3 regions of the Furfurilactobacillus curtus genome follow, and region 2 is predicted to be linked to each of the others. Evidence: riboswitches for the same ligand, from Rfam matches in the RefSeq annotation. Region 2 holds a riboswitch; each other region holds the start of a gene.
What was found. Region 2 has a riboswitch for thiamine pyrophosphate ahead of thiM (hydroxyethylthiazole kinase). Riboswitches for the same ligand answer to the same signal wherever they lie in the genome.
Positions count from the first base shown of each region.

Region 1 (3,241 bases), 790 kb from region 2:
TTGTCCAAGCCGAACTGACTTGTTGGCGATGGCTCATGGCAAGTTCTTCGGCCACAGTAATATTTAGGAATTGGCTGGTGGCCTGTTGAAAGACTAGGGCAACCTGTTTAGCATAACGTGCGCGTCGTTGCTTGCTTACTTGTTGATCTTGCCAAGTGAGTGAACCGTGATAGTTTTGCAAACGAACGAGGGCGTTAAAAAGGGTCGACTTGCCAGTTCCGTTAGCACCGGTAATGACCGTCAACTGATTAGCGAAAAGGTCGAGCGACTCTTGAATGATCAAGGGACTTTGATGCCCGACAGAAAAATTGTGTAATTTAAATACTGGTTCAAGCGTGGCGGAATCTGGCAATAATAGAGGTTGTTGCTGATGTTGATGCTGGTCAAAGTCAGCAAAGCGTGCCATTGCTTCGGCGTCATCAGCAAGGTGGACGCGCCGTTTTTCCGGATCGAGAATAAACAATTGATTGATCCGCGCTTGGTAATCAGATAAATCGTGATCCGCGATGAGAATGGTTTTACCATGCTGGTCAACAAGCTTGGTTAATTGTGCCAATAAAAAGCGCCGTGCAGCTGGATCAACATTTGCGAATGGTTCATCCAATAAAATGACTTGTGCATTAAGTGCGACAATGACTGCCAAAGATACCTTTTGCTGTTCCCCACCAGAAAGGGTTGTAAATTGACGGTCAGCGAAGGCAGTAACGCCAGCGAATTCAAGTGCCGTTTTTACTCGACTCGGAATGTCAGTTACGGGCACTTGTAAGTTCTCCAAGGTAAAGATAAGTTCTTCACGTGGTGTTTGCATAGCGAACTGTTCACTGGGATTTTGAAACATCATCGAGACGAGTTGTGCGCGTTTGGCGGGAATCATCTCGGCAATGGCTTGCTGATTGACGGTTACCGTGCCAGATGTTTGAATACCAGTGAAACTTGGATATAAACCAGCAATGAGCTTGAGGAGGGTTGATTTGCCAGTTCCAGAAGGACCCGTTAATAAATTGAAGGTTCCCGCATCAATGATCAATGACTGATCATCAAGAATTAGCGGATCCATTTCATCGTATTTAAAAGTCAGGTGAGACAGCTCAATCATTGTCATTAAGATTACACCTTAGATTGATTTAGGATTAGTGACGACTACGATTCAACAATTGTGAGCGGTCAAGCAGGTGAGTGACAGCCGAAACTAGCAACGCGCCAAACACCCACATCGAGATAAACCGGGTGATGAACAATGCGATAATCATCCAAAGATGATACTGATTGTATCCCGAACGGAACAAATCCCAAGTGAAGGTAACGAGCGCCGTGGTCAAGGCGGACAATGTTAAGCTGAACATGTCGTAGCGTCGATATAAAGTAAACGTGAAGCCTAATTCGGAGCCGATTCCTTGGACAAAACCAGAAATCAACGTACTTGGCCCCCATTGACCACCGATGATTGCTTCAACGGCAGCCGCCAAAATTTCACCAATTGTGGCCGCTCCCATTTTTTGTAACATAAAAGCAGCTAGTGGACCGGCCATCGTCCAAATTCCTAGAATGGCATCATTGGCAAATGGTGCTAAGCCAAAGGGTGTTAGCAGTGCAGTTAGGCCGTTGTATAAAAAGCCGGTAACAAAGAAAATAATCCCCATAAAAATGGCGATGATGGTAATCAGGATCACATCTCGCAGATGCCAACTATTAGAACGACTTGTTTGTTGCATAGAAAAACCTCCATTAGGGGCGACCATTGCAATCAATGTGCCCGTCACAGTGAGGACAAAAAAACCTCTCACCAGTGTCGAGCCTGAGTGAGAGGTCGTAAATGTCAATAAGACAAATAATCCGAATTCGGATTACGTAACTCCCTTCGCCGGTATTAACCGGATCAGGTTCAATGGGTTTTATCTCAGCCAAATGGCACCCCAGTTATTATTTGTGAAGCAACCTAAGCGTAAAGGAAAATTTGAAAAAAAGCAATAGAAGAACAGATCAGAGCGTGAGCCGGGCCGTTTTGAGCCCGAGCAACAACTGAAAATCACGGACGGGTGGGTTTCACCCGGTAGTGGTTGCCGGTTGTGTGCAGGGCTCAGGCCTGGCAAACGCGTTTACAGCAAAGTGTGAGCCATCACGGGTGTTAAGCGCTAGTCTCGCGATCGGCGTACAGCCAAGATAGCACTACCAACAATCGGTACAATAATCACACCTGCAATCATCTCAGCGATGCCATTGACGCCAACTAAGGATAATAGAATCCACATAAAAGTCCCACTGTGGGGGATACCTGGGAAGTAGTAACCGAAGCCAGCGATCGTAATCCAAGAAAACAACACGACTAAGGCCGTATTGGTAAAGGAAGCCAAGAATCCTGATAAAGTAAGCGCTAATCCGCGATGTTGACGTTTAACAGCGAGCTCTTGAAAAACATACCCGACCACAATGCCAATCATAATTCGAGGGACAATCGCGGTCACTGGGTTACGAAATAAAAACGCGCCTAGATTATAGACTTGTGTCCACGCTTGAATGAGTGATGCGAGTCCCCAAACCCCACCGATGAGGCCACCCCACCAAGGCCCCATCATAATGGCAGCAATCGCGACGGTAAATTGGATAATTGCGATTTGTAAGCCAACAGCGGTTAAACCGAGGGGAATGTAACCTAAAAAGGGAACCAATACTTGAACCAAGACAATGGCAATAAATAAGGCAGCTAAAACTAAATTACGTGTGTTTGATTTTGTTGCTGTTTTCATGAGCGATTCCTCACTTAATTTCATTTATCATGTGTTGTAATCCCGAGCTGATTAAACAACCAGCATCCGGATGCCCATCACAATGTTATAGAACCATAGGATGACTGACAGCAAACATAGGACACCAATGAACAACAGGGTTAGCCAACCCAGACCAGCGGTAGCACCGGTTGTTAATCCGTAAACGGCGATGAAAAAGAATAACATAAAGGCAAAAATGGCTGGGATTAGTTGGCTCCAAAATGCGTGTGCGGCATGATGGGCGATGTCTCGTTGACCCGCGCCAACAATCCACACAATGAGTGGAAAGATAACTGGTAAGAATAAAATGCTGAGGTAACTAAGCGCGTTAACGATTCGATGTTGCATGATGACACCTTCCCCTAAACAGTTGCCTAAGTTTTGTATACATTCTACGCTAGGGACCGTTCATGTGACAAAGTTTTTTGTTCGTCAGTCATTGTCGTGGAATTGATCAATGATTTGTGGTAGAAACT
Region 1 covers NZ_BAAHXU010000001.1:1,107,656-1,110,896, reverse strand. The annotation lists gene ACYQ0Y_RS05465 (ATP-binding cassette domain-containing protein) at 1-1,102, opposite strand, end outside; gene ACYQ0Y_RS05460 (ECF transporter S component) at 1,131-1,712, opposite strand; TPP riboswitch at 1,837-1,926, opposite strand; gene ACYQ0Y_RS05455 (ECF transporter S component) at 2,133-2,744, opposite strand; gene ACYQ0Y_RS05450 (magnetosome magnetite crystal formation protein family) at 2,796-3,113, opposite strand.
Region 1: it holds a riboswitch for thiamine pyrophosphate, as region 2 does, so the genes downstream of both, ACYQ0Y_RS05460 (ECF transporter S component) here and thiM (hydroxyethylthiazole kinase) in region 2, are expected to answer to the same signal.

Region 2 (3,241 bases):
TAGCAGAGCAAATGCGGTTGGATTTAAACCCTACGTTTAATACGTTGCGGCTAACCAGCGATCATGAACAGTTGGATCCTAATGTCCAACTAAAAGATCTCACAACACAACAGGTCTAGACGAATTGGGAGCTGATAAAATGGATGCAGATCAAAAAACAGCAGCACTAGCTAAATTATCTAAGGAAGCGTATGCGGTTACGCAGCATGCTGATACTGAGCGACCATTCTCTGGGAAATATGACGCCTTTTATGCAGATGGTATCTACGTTGATATCGTAAGTGGCAAACCACTTTTTTCGTCAACAGACAAGTATGACGCCGGCTGTGGTTGGCCGTCTTTTACGCACCCTATTGATGCCGGATCGATTAAAGAACATCGGGATCGTTCATTTGGCATGGAACGAACTGAAGTGGTGAGTCGTGAGGCAGAGTCCCATTTAGGACATGTCTTTACGGATGGACCGACCGAGGATGGTGGGTTGCGTTATTGCATCAATTCAGCTGCGCTTAAATTTATTCCTGCGGATGAATTAAATTCAGTAGGATATGGTCAATATGCGGATCTATTTCCACAGGTAACCCAGAAGTAGCTTCACAATTTTATCAGGTCTAATCAAGGAGGTCTTTACATGGCGGAAGAGACAGCAATTTTTGCGGGTGGATGTTTTTGGTGTATGGTAAAGCCGTTTGATACGGTTCCAGGTATTAAAACGGTGGTGTCAGGATATACAGGTGGGCACGTGCCTAACCCAACATATGAACAAGTTGCCAGTCATACCACAGGTCACACGGAGGCAGTTAAGATCACCTTTGATCCAGCCGTGATTAGTTATGATCAATTAGTTAGCATTTATTGGCAGCAGACCGACCCAACGGATGCCATGGGCCAATTTCAAGATCGCGGGGATAGTTACCGACCCGTTATCTTTGTGAATAGTCCAGAGCAACGGCAAATTGCTGAAGCTTCGAAAGCTGCGTTGGCGGCCTCAGGGCGATTTGACGAGCCAATTGTGACGGAAATTGAGGCTGCGCAGCCGTTTTATGCTGCAGAGGACTATCATCAAGATTTCTACAAGAAGAATCCTTTGCGATACCAAATGGAAGAAATGGGCGGACGTGAAGCCTTTATCAAACAACAATGGGCTGATAAAAACCGAACAAATGCTTAAACTGATTGACGGTCAGCTCAAAAATCGGTATTCTAAACGTAAATAGTTTCCACTAGGGGTGTCCACATGGCTGGACTGAGACGACTTGGTCGGACCCTTTGAACCTGTAAGTTCAGACTTGCGAAGGAAAGTGGCCAGTGTGATTGAGGAATAACAACGCTGAAGCCTTCGTGGTTTTAGCGTTTTTTCTTGTCCAAATTGGCCGAGGAGGAAAAAATGAATCCAGAATTGTTAGCCGCCATTCGACGGCTTAATCCAGTTGTATTAACCGTTGCAAATGCGGTGACGATTGCAGAGGTTGCCAATGCCGTGAATGCAATTGGCGCCTCACCAATCATGTCAAAAGCACCAGAAGAAGCACCAGAATTAGTGGGGCTGGCAGGCGGTGTAACACTTAACTTGGGGACCTGGACGAAAGCGCAGGTTGATCAAATGGTTGCGGTGGGCCAGGCTGCAAATCAAGCGCAGGTTCCAGTTGTGATTGATCCAGTCGCGGTTGCATTGCCCAAACGACAACAGATCTTTACTAATTTAGTTGAACAAGTTCAGCCATCCATCATCCGGGCTAACGCTGGGGAAATGGCCTTTCTTGCTGGTGAAGATGATACAACGCGCGGTATTGATGCGACCGATTTAACTGTAAACCATGCGTTAGTCGCTGCAGAAGTGGCGAAACGTTTTAATTGTATTGCGGTGATGACCGGCAAAAAGGATTTCATCAGTGATGGCACCAAGACGTTTGTGGTTCATAATGGGACGACCCTATTTGCGACCCATGTTGGTTCAGGTGATATGTTAAGCAGCGTTTTAGGGGCTTTCTTAGCGGTGAGTGAGGATGCCCTAACAGCTGCAGTAACTGGCACTGCCATTTTCGCGGCTACGGGTCAGTGGGTGGCGCAGACTGCGCAACTATCCAATCAGCAGCCAGGAACCTTTGCGGTTAAATTAATGGATGGTCTGGCCGCCGTTAGCATGACCGATTTGAAATCTTTACTTGAGGTGGAGGTCAATTAATATGGCACTAACTGAATCAGTGGCACAATTTCCCCAGGCATTATCCATTGCTGGTTCTGATTCCGGCGGTGGTGCTGGTATGCAAGCAGATCTCAAGACGATTCAAGAACGTCACGTTTTTGCGGCTACGGTTCTTGTCGCGATTACCGCTCAGAATACGCTGGGGGTTCAGGATGCTTTTGCTCTGCCGACAACCTTGATTGACGAACAATTTGCTTCTTTGGCGGCAGATTTAGCAATCAAAGCTTGTAAAACGGGGATGTTGGCAGATGTCGAACGGGTCAAAGCAGTCGTTGCTAATCTCAAGCGTTATAACTTTGGCCCGCTAACTGTTGATCCCGTCATGATTGCGAAGGGTGGCGCACCGCTATTGAGTGAGGCGGCAGTGTCGACGGTTCGCGATGAATTAATTCCTTTGGCGACCGTGTTAACCCCCAATTTACCAGAGGCCGAAGCCCTGACCGGCTTGACGATTACGACCGATCAGCAAATGCACCAGGCTGCTGAACAGTTACAGACGCTAGGAGCGGCCAACGTCATTGTCAAGGGCGGTCACGAAGCCAATCCTGAATTGGCGAATGATTATGTTTTGTTGGCTGACGGTCGATCATTTTGGTTAAGTTCACCTAGAATAAAGACGCACAACACACACGGCACAGGGGACACATTGTCGGCCTGCATTACAGCAGAACTAGCTAAAGGCGCCGATGTTGAAACGGCGATTCGAATTGGTAAGGCCTATGTGTCCGCCACTATTGCCCAAGGGATCGTTGTCGGCCATGGTCACGGTCCCTTGAACCATTGGGCACAGATTCACGAGGGTGACGCTCATGAAATTTAACACGAAGATGTTGCAGGCTTATTTTGTAGCTGGAAGTCAGGATGTGCCGCAAGGACAAACTTTGCCGGAACAATTGTCCGCCGCGATTGCAGGTGGCATCACAGCATTTCAGTTTCGTGAAAAAGGGCCGCGGGCTCTGATGGGTGCTGAAAAAGTCGCCTTGGGTCAAACGTTGCACGAATTGTGTCGTCAAGCAGAAATTCCTTTTTTTGTTG
Region 2 covers NZ_BAAHXU010000001.1:319,883-323,123, reverse strand. The annotation lists gene ACYQ0Y_RS01770 (iron-sulfur cluster biosynthesis family protein) at 1-119, shown strand, start outside; gene msrB (peptide-methionine (R)-S-oxide reductase MsrB) at 140-592, shown strand; gene msrA (peptide-methionine (S)-S-oxide reductase MsrA) at 632-1,171, shown strand; TPP riboswitch at 1,216-1,317, shown strand; gene thiM (hydroxyethylthiazole kinase) at 1,388-2,185, shown strand; gene thiD (bifunctional hydroxymethylpyrimidine kinase/phosphomethylpyrimidine kinase) at 2,187-3,026, shown strand; gene thiE (thiamine phosphate synthase) at 3,016-3,241, shown strand, end outside.

Region 3 (3,241 bases), 660 kb from region 2:
CAGATGGTGACAGTTGATCTGGATGAATTAGTAAATGAAGCAGAACCTAAAAGAAACCCACCTTCCAGCAAGGAAATGGGTTTCTTTTGATTGGAAAATCAATAAAGGGTTTTATCTATCGCCTAGCGAGGCTTAAGGGCTTCTTCGCTAGCCGACTTTACGATGACAAACCTGTTTATCCATAATTAGTATGCAATTAATCGACAACGATTAAAGATTTGATTGCTTCTCGATTGGTCATTGCCTGATAACCTGCATCAATCTCATCTAATCCAAACCGCTTTGTAAACACTCTACCCGGATGGATCTGCCCATCTAAAACGGCCTTTAAGAGAACTGACTTATCATACGTGGTCACGGATGCCGGGCCCCCAGCGATAATTCGGTTATTATAGAAAGAACTAGACATATCCATTTTAGGTTCATGAGGCAGGCCAACACGTCCGACAATGCCTCCGGGGCGGCAAACTTGCATCGCTGTTTCATTAGACAATTCAGTACCAACACACTCCAAGACTGCGTCAGCACCGGCCCCATTCGTTAACGCCAGTACTTCGCTAACAGCCTCATCACCCCGACTAGCAACAATGTCGGTTGCGCCAAATTCAGTGGCTAATTGTTGTCGATCTTCGTGGCGGCTTAACGCAATAATTCGTTTGGCCCCACGCATCTGGGCAGCAATAACACCACATAAGCCAACCGCGCCGTCACCTACAACGACAACTGTGTCGCCGGCTTGGACATTGGCCACCCGGGCGGCGTGATAGCCAGTCGCCATCACGTCTGCTAACGTCAATAATGAATCAAGCATCGCTTCACTGTAATCTACGGGTTGACCAGGAACTTTAACCAAGGCCCATTCGCCATGTTCAAACCGAACATACTCAGCTTGCACGCCATGACTAAAATTGTCCGTGTGGCTTTGACAATCACCATCAAAGCCTGCTCGACAGGCCGCACAATGGCCACAACCATGTGTAAATGGGGCGATGACAAAATCACCTGGTTTAACAGTTGTGATCTTATCGCCGACTGCTTCGACGATTCCTAGTGCCTCATGACCGCCATTTTCTGAATGGTGAGGTTTATCTTCCAAACCACGGTAAGCCCATAGATCTGAACCACAGACACAAGTTCTAACCACATGCAAAATAACATCGTCCGGCGCTTGAATTGTTGGCCGGTCAATATTTTCAATCGCAACTTTCCCGGGTTCCATAAACATTGTCGATTTCATTTGAATTTCCTTCGCTTTCTGCGTTAATTTCAACTCACTATGATTATCGGTCTTATGGTTAGGTGATTCAACTCGAGAAACCCATTCAATGGTGTTGCTCTATAAGTATTACTATTTTCATCATTTATCTAAAAAATCGCTTTTTTTAATCATCGTCAACTGGCGTAATGCTTTAACAACGAAGGCACCCAATAGGCTGCCAACAAGAGCCGATGGCGTGAAATATGGGACATAAAACCAGAAACTGGGTAATTTCAAACCATAACCGACCTGCATCACGACAAAAGAAATCATTGCGCCAAATAAGCCGACACCGAGTGTCTCACCAAATGCAGCGGCCAGCGTCGACCGATTAAATATCCGATATGCGAGCCAAGCCAGCAATGGTCCGACTAAAATACTTGTAACGGCAACCGCTGGTCGTCCTTCAAGTAACATGCGAATCAAACCAACAATGATGGCGGCCGCCGTCGCGTAAACTGGCCCGACTAAAATTGCCAAGATAACATCAACCATGTGTTGGAACGGGGCCATATTGGGAAATACGACAATGGTGGATAAAACTAATCCAATCAGACTACTAAAGATGGTGAATAACCCTTTGCGTAATTGAACGCCTCGTTGCATATAACAGTCCTCGCTTGCTTTAGTGACAACAACAATTAATCTAATCTTAGCCACCAAAAAAGCCCTTCCAGACAGAAAGGGCCAGCTTGCCGTTACTTACAGAACTCACGACACGTCAGCCACTTTCCTCCGCTAGTGTTAACTAGATCAGGTTCAAAGGGACCGGGTTTTAACCCATCTCAGCAAATAGCGCCCCTAGTGACAATTTTCGATTAAGTTTAAAGCTATTCTACCATATTGACCTCAATAATGAATCATCAGACCCGGTCGTTTAAATAGCTACCCTTCCAGCTAACAATGACACTTAATTTTTTATCACATTGAAGTAACTAATGCCCGTTTAATTGAACCAAGCGTTAAACTTGGTAGAAATTTTCTGGAGGATTATTTATGCACCAACATCGCGGCTTTATCAGTTTCATGATTATTTTGGCTGCCGGCGCCTTTTTATTTGGTAACCCCCATAGCCCAATTCCGCAAGTGACACGTAATGCGTGGCAACAACGACTCAATCAGCTTTATCAAAATGCCCGTCTAGAAATCACGCAACTCAATGAACCATCGATTCGCTCGACCTCTCAGGCCACCAGCCAGTCAACGACTAAACAAAGTTCCGTCGCAGTTAACCATTCAGCCACCAGTGCAGTTAACGCGACGCCAATCTTACCAATTATGCAAGGCAAGAAAATAAGTTCAACGTATTATTATCACTACGACACCGGCACGCCGAATAATGTTCACACCGTATTTGAGCAAGCCGTTAAACTTTACAATGCAACCGGTGTCGTTAAGCTTCGTCCCGGTAAAGGAACTAACTTGCAGAATCAACTGGCCTTCGGCACCTACCACAAGCAAATGACCGCGGCACAACTCGGCTCGATCGAGCTCGGCGAAGGCGGCCCACAACTCATTGAACAAGTTGGTCCAGGCGCTTCTGATGTGGTGATCAATCATGGGTCCGCCCAACTCAATATCACCTATGACCAATCAGTTAGTTTATCCGTGTCGGTTCATGAACTAGGCCACGCTTTAGGTCTAGATCACAGTCCTGATCAAAACTCAGTCATGTATCCCATTGATCAAGGTAAAACAGCCTTGAGTGATGGCGACATTAACGCCTTAAAACAAATTTATCAACAATAGCCATCTCGGCAAGCGGTCGCTGAGGATTAAATAATTGGGTAACTGACAAGTGTGATTTATTATCTTTTCTTTGATTAATACCCTGGCTGCTTCACCCGTTTTTATGCTTAGAAGGCCCTGCTTAAGCTTCTCACTAGTTTTATTGCGCAATTTTGACAAGGTTAGTGAAAAGTTTTATACTCATTTAGTCAGCCGGCTAACTAAATTACGAGGAGGTTTGCATGGATCACATTG
Region 3 covers NZ_BAAHXU010000001.1:978,235-981,475, forward strand. The annotation lists gene ACYQ0Y_RS04900 (zinc-binding dehydrogenase) at 197-1,237, opposite strand; gene thiW (energy coupling factor transporter S component ThiW) at 1,358-1,918, opposite strand; TPP riboswitch at 1,972-2,071, opposite strand; gene ACYQ0Y_RS04910 (matrixin family metalloprotease) at 2,255-3,007, shown strand; gene ACYQ0Y_RS04915 (MarR family winged helix-turn-helix transcriptional regulator) at 3,229-3,241, shown strand, end outside.
Region 3: it holds a riboswitch for thiamine pyrophosphate, as region 2 does, so the genes downstream of both, thiW (energy coupling factor transporter S component ThiW) here and thiM (hydroxyethylthiazole kinase) in region 2, are expected to answer to the same signal.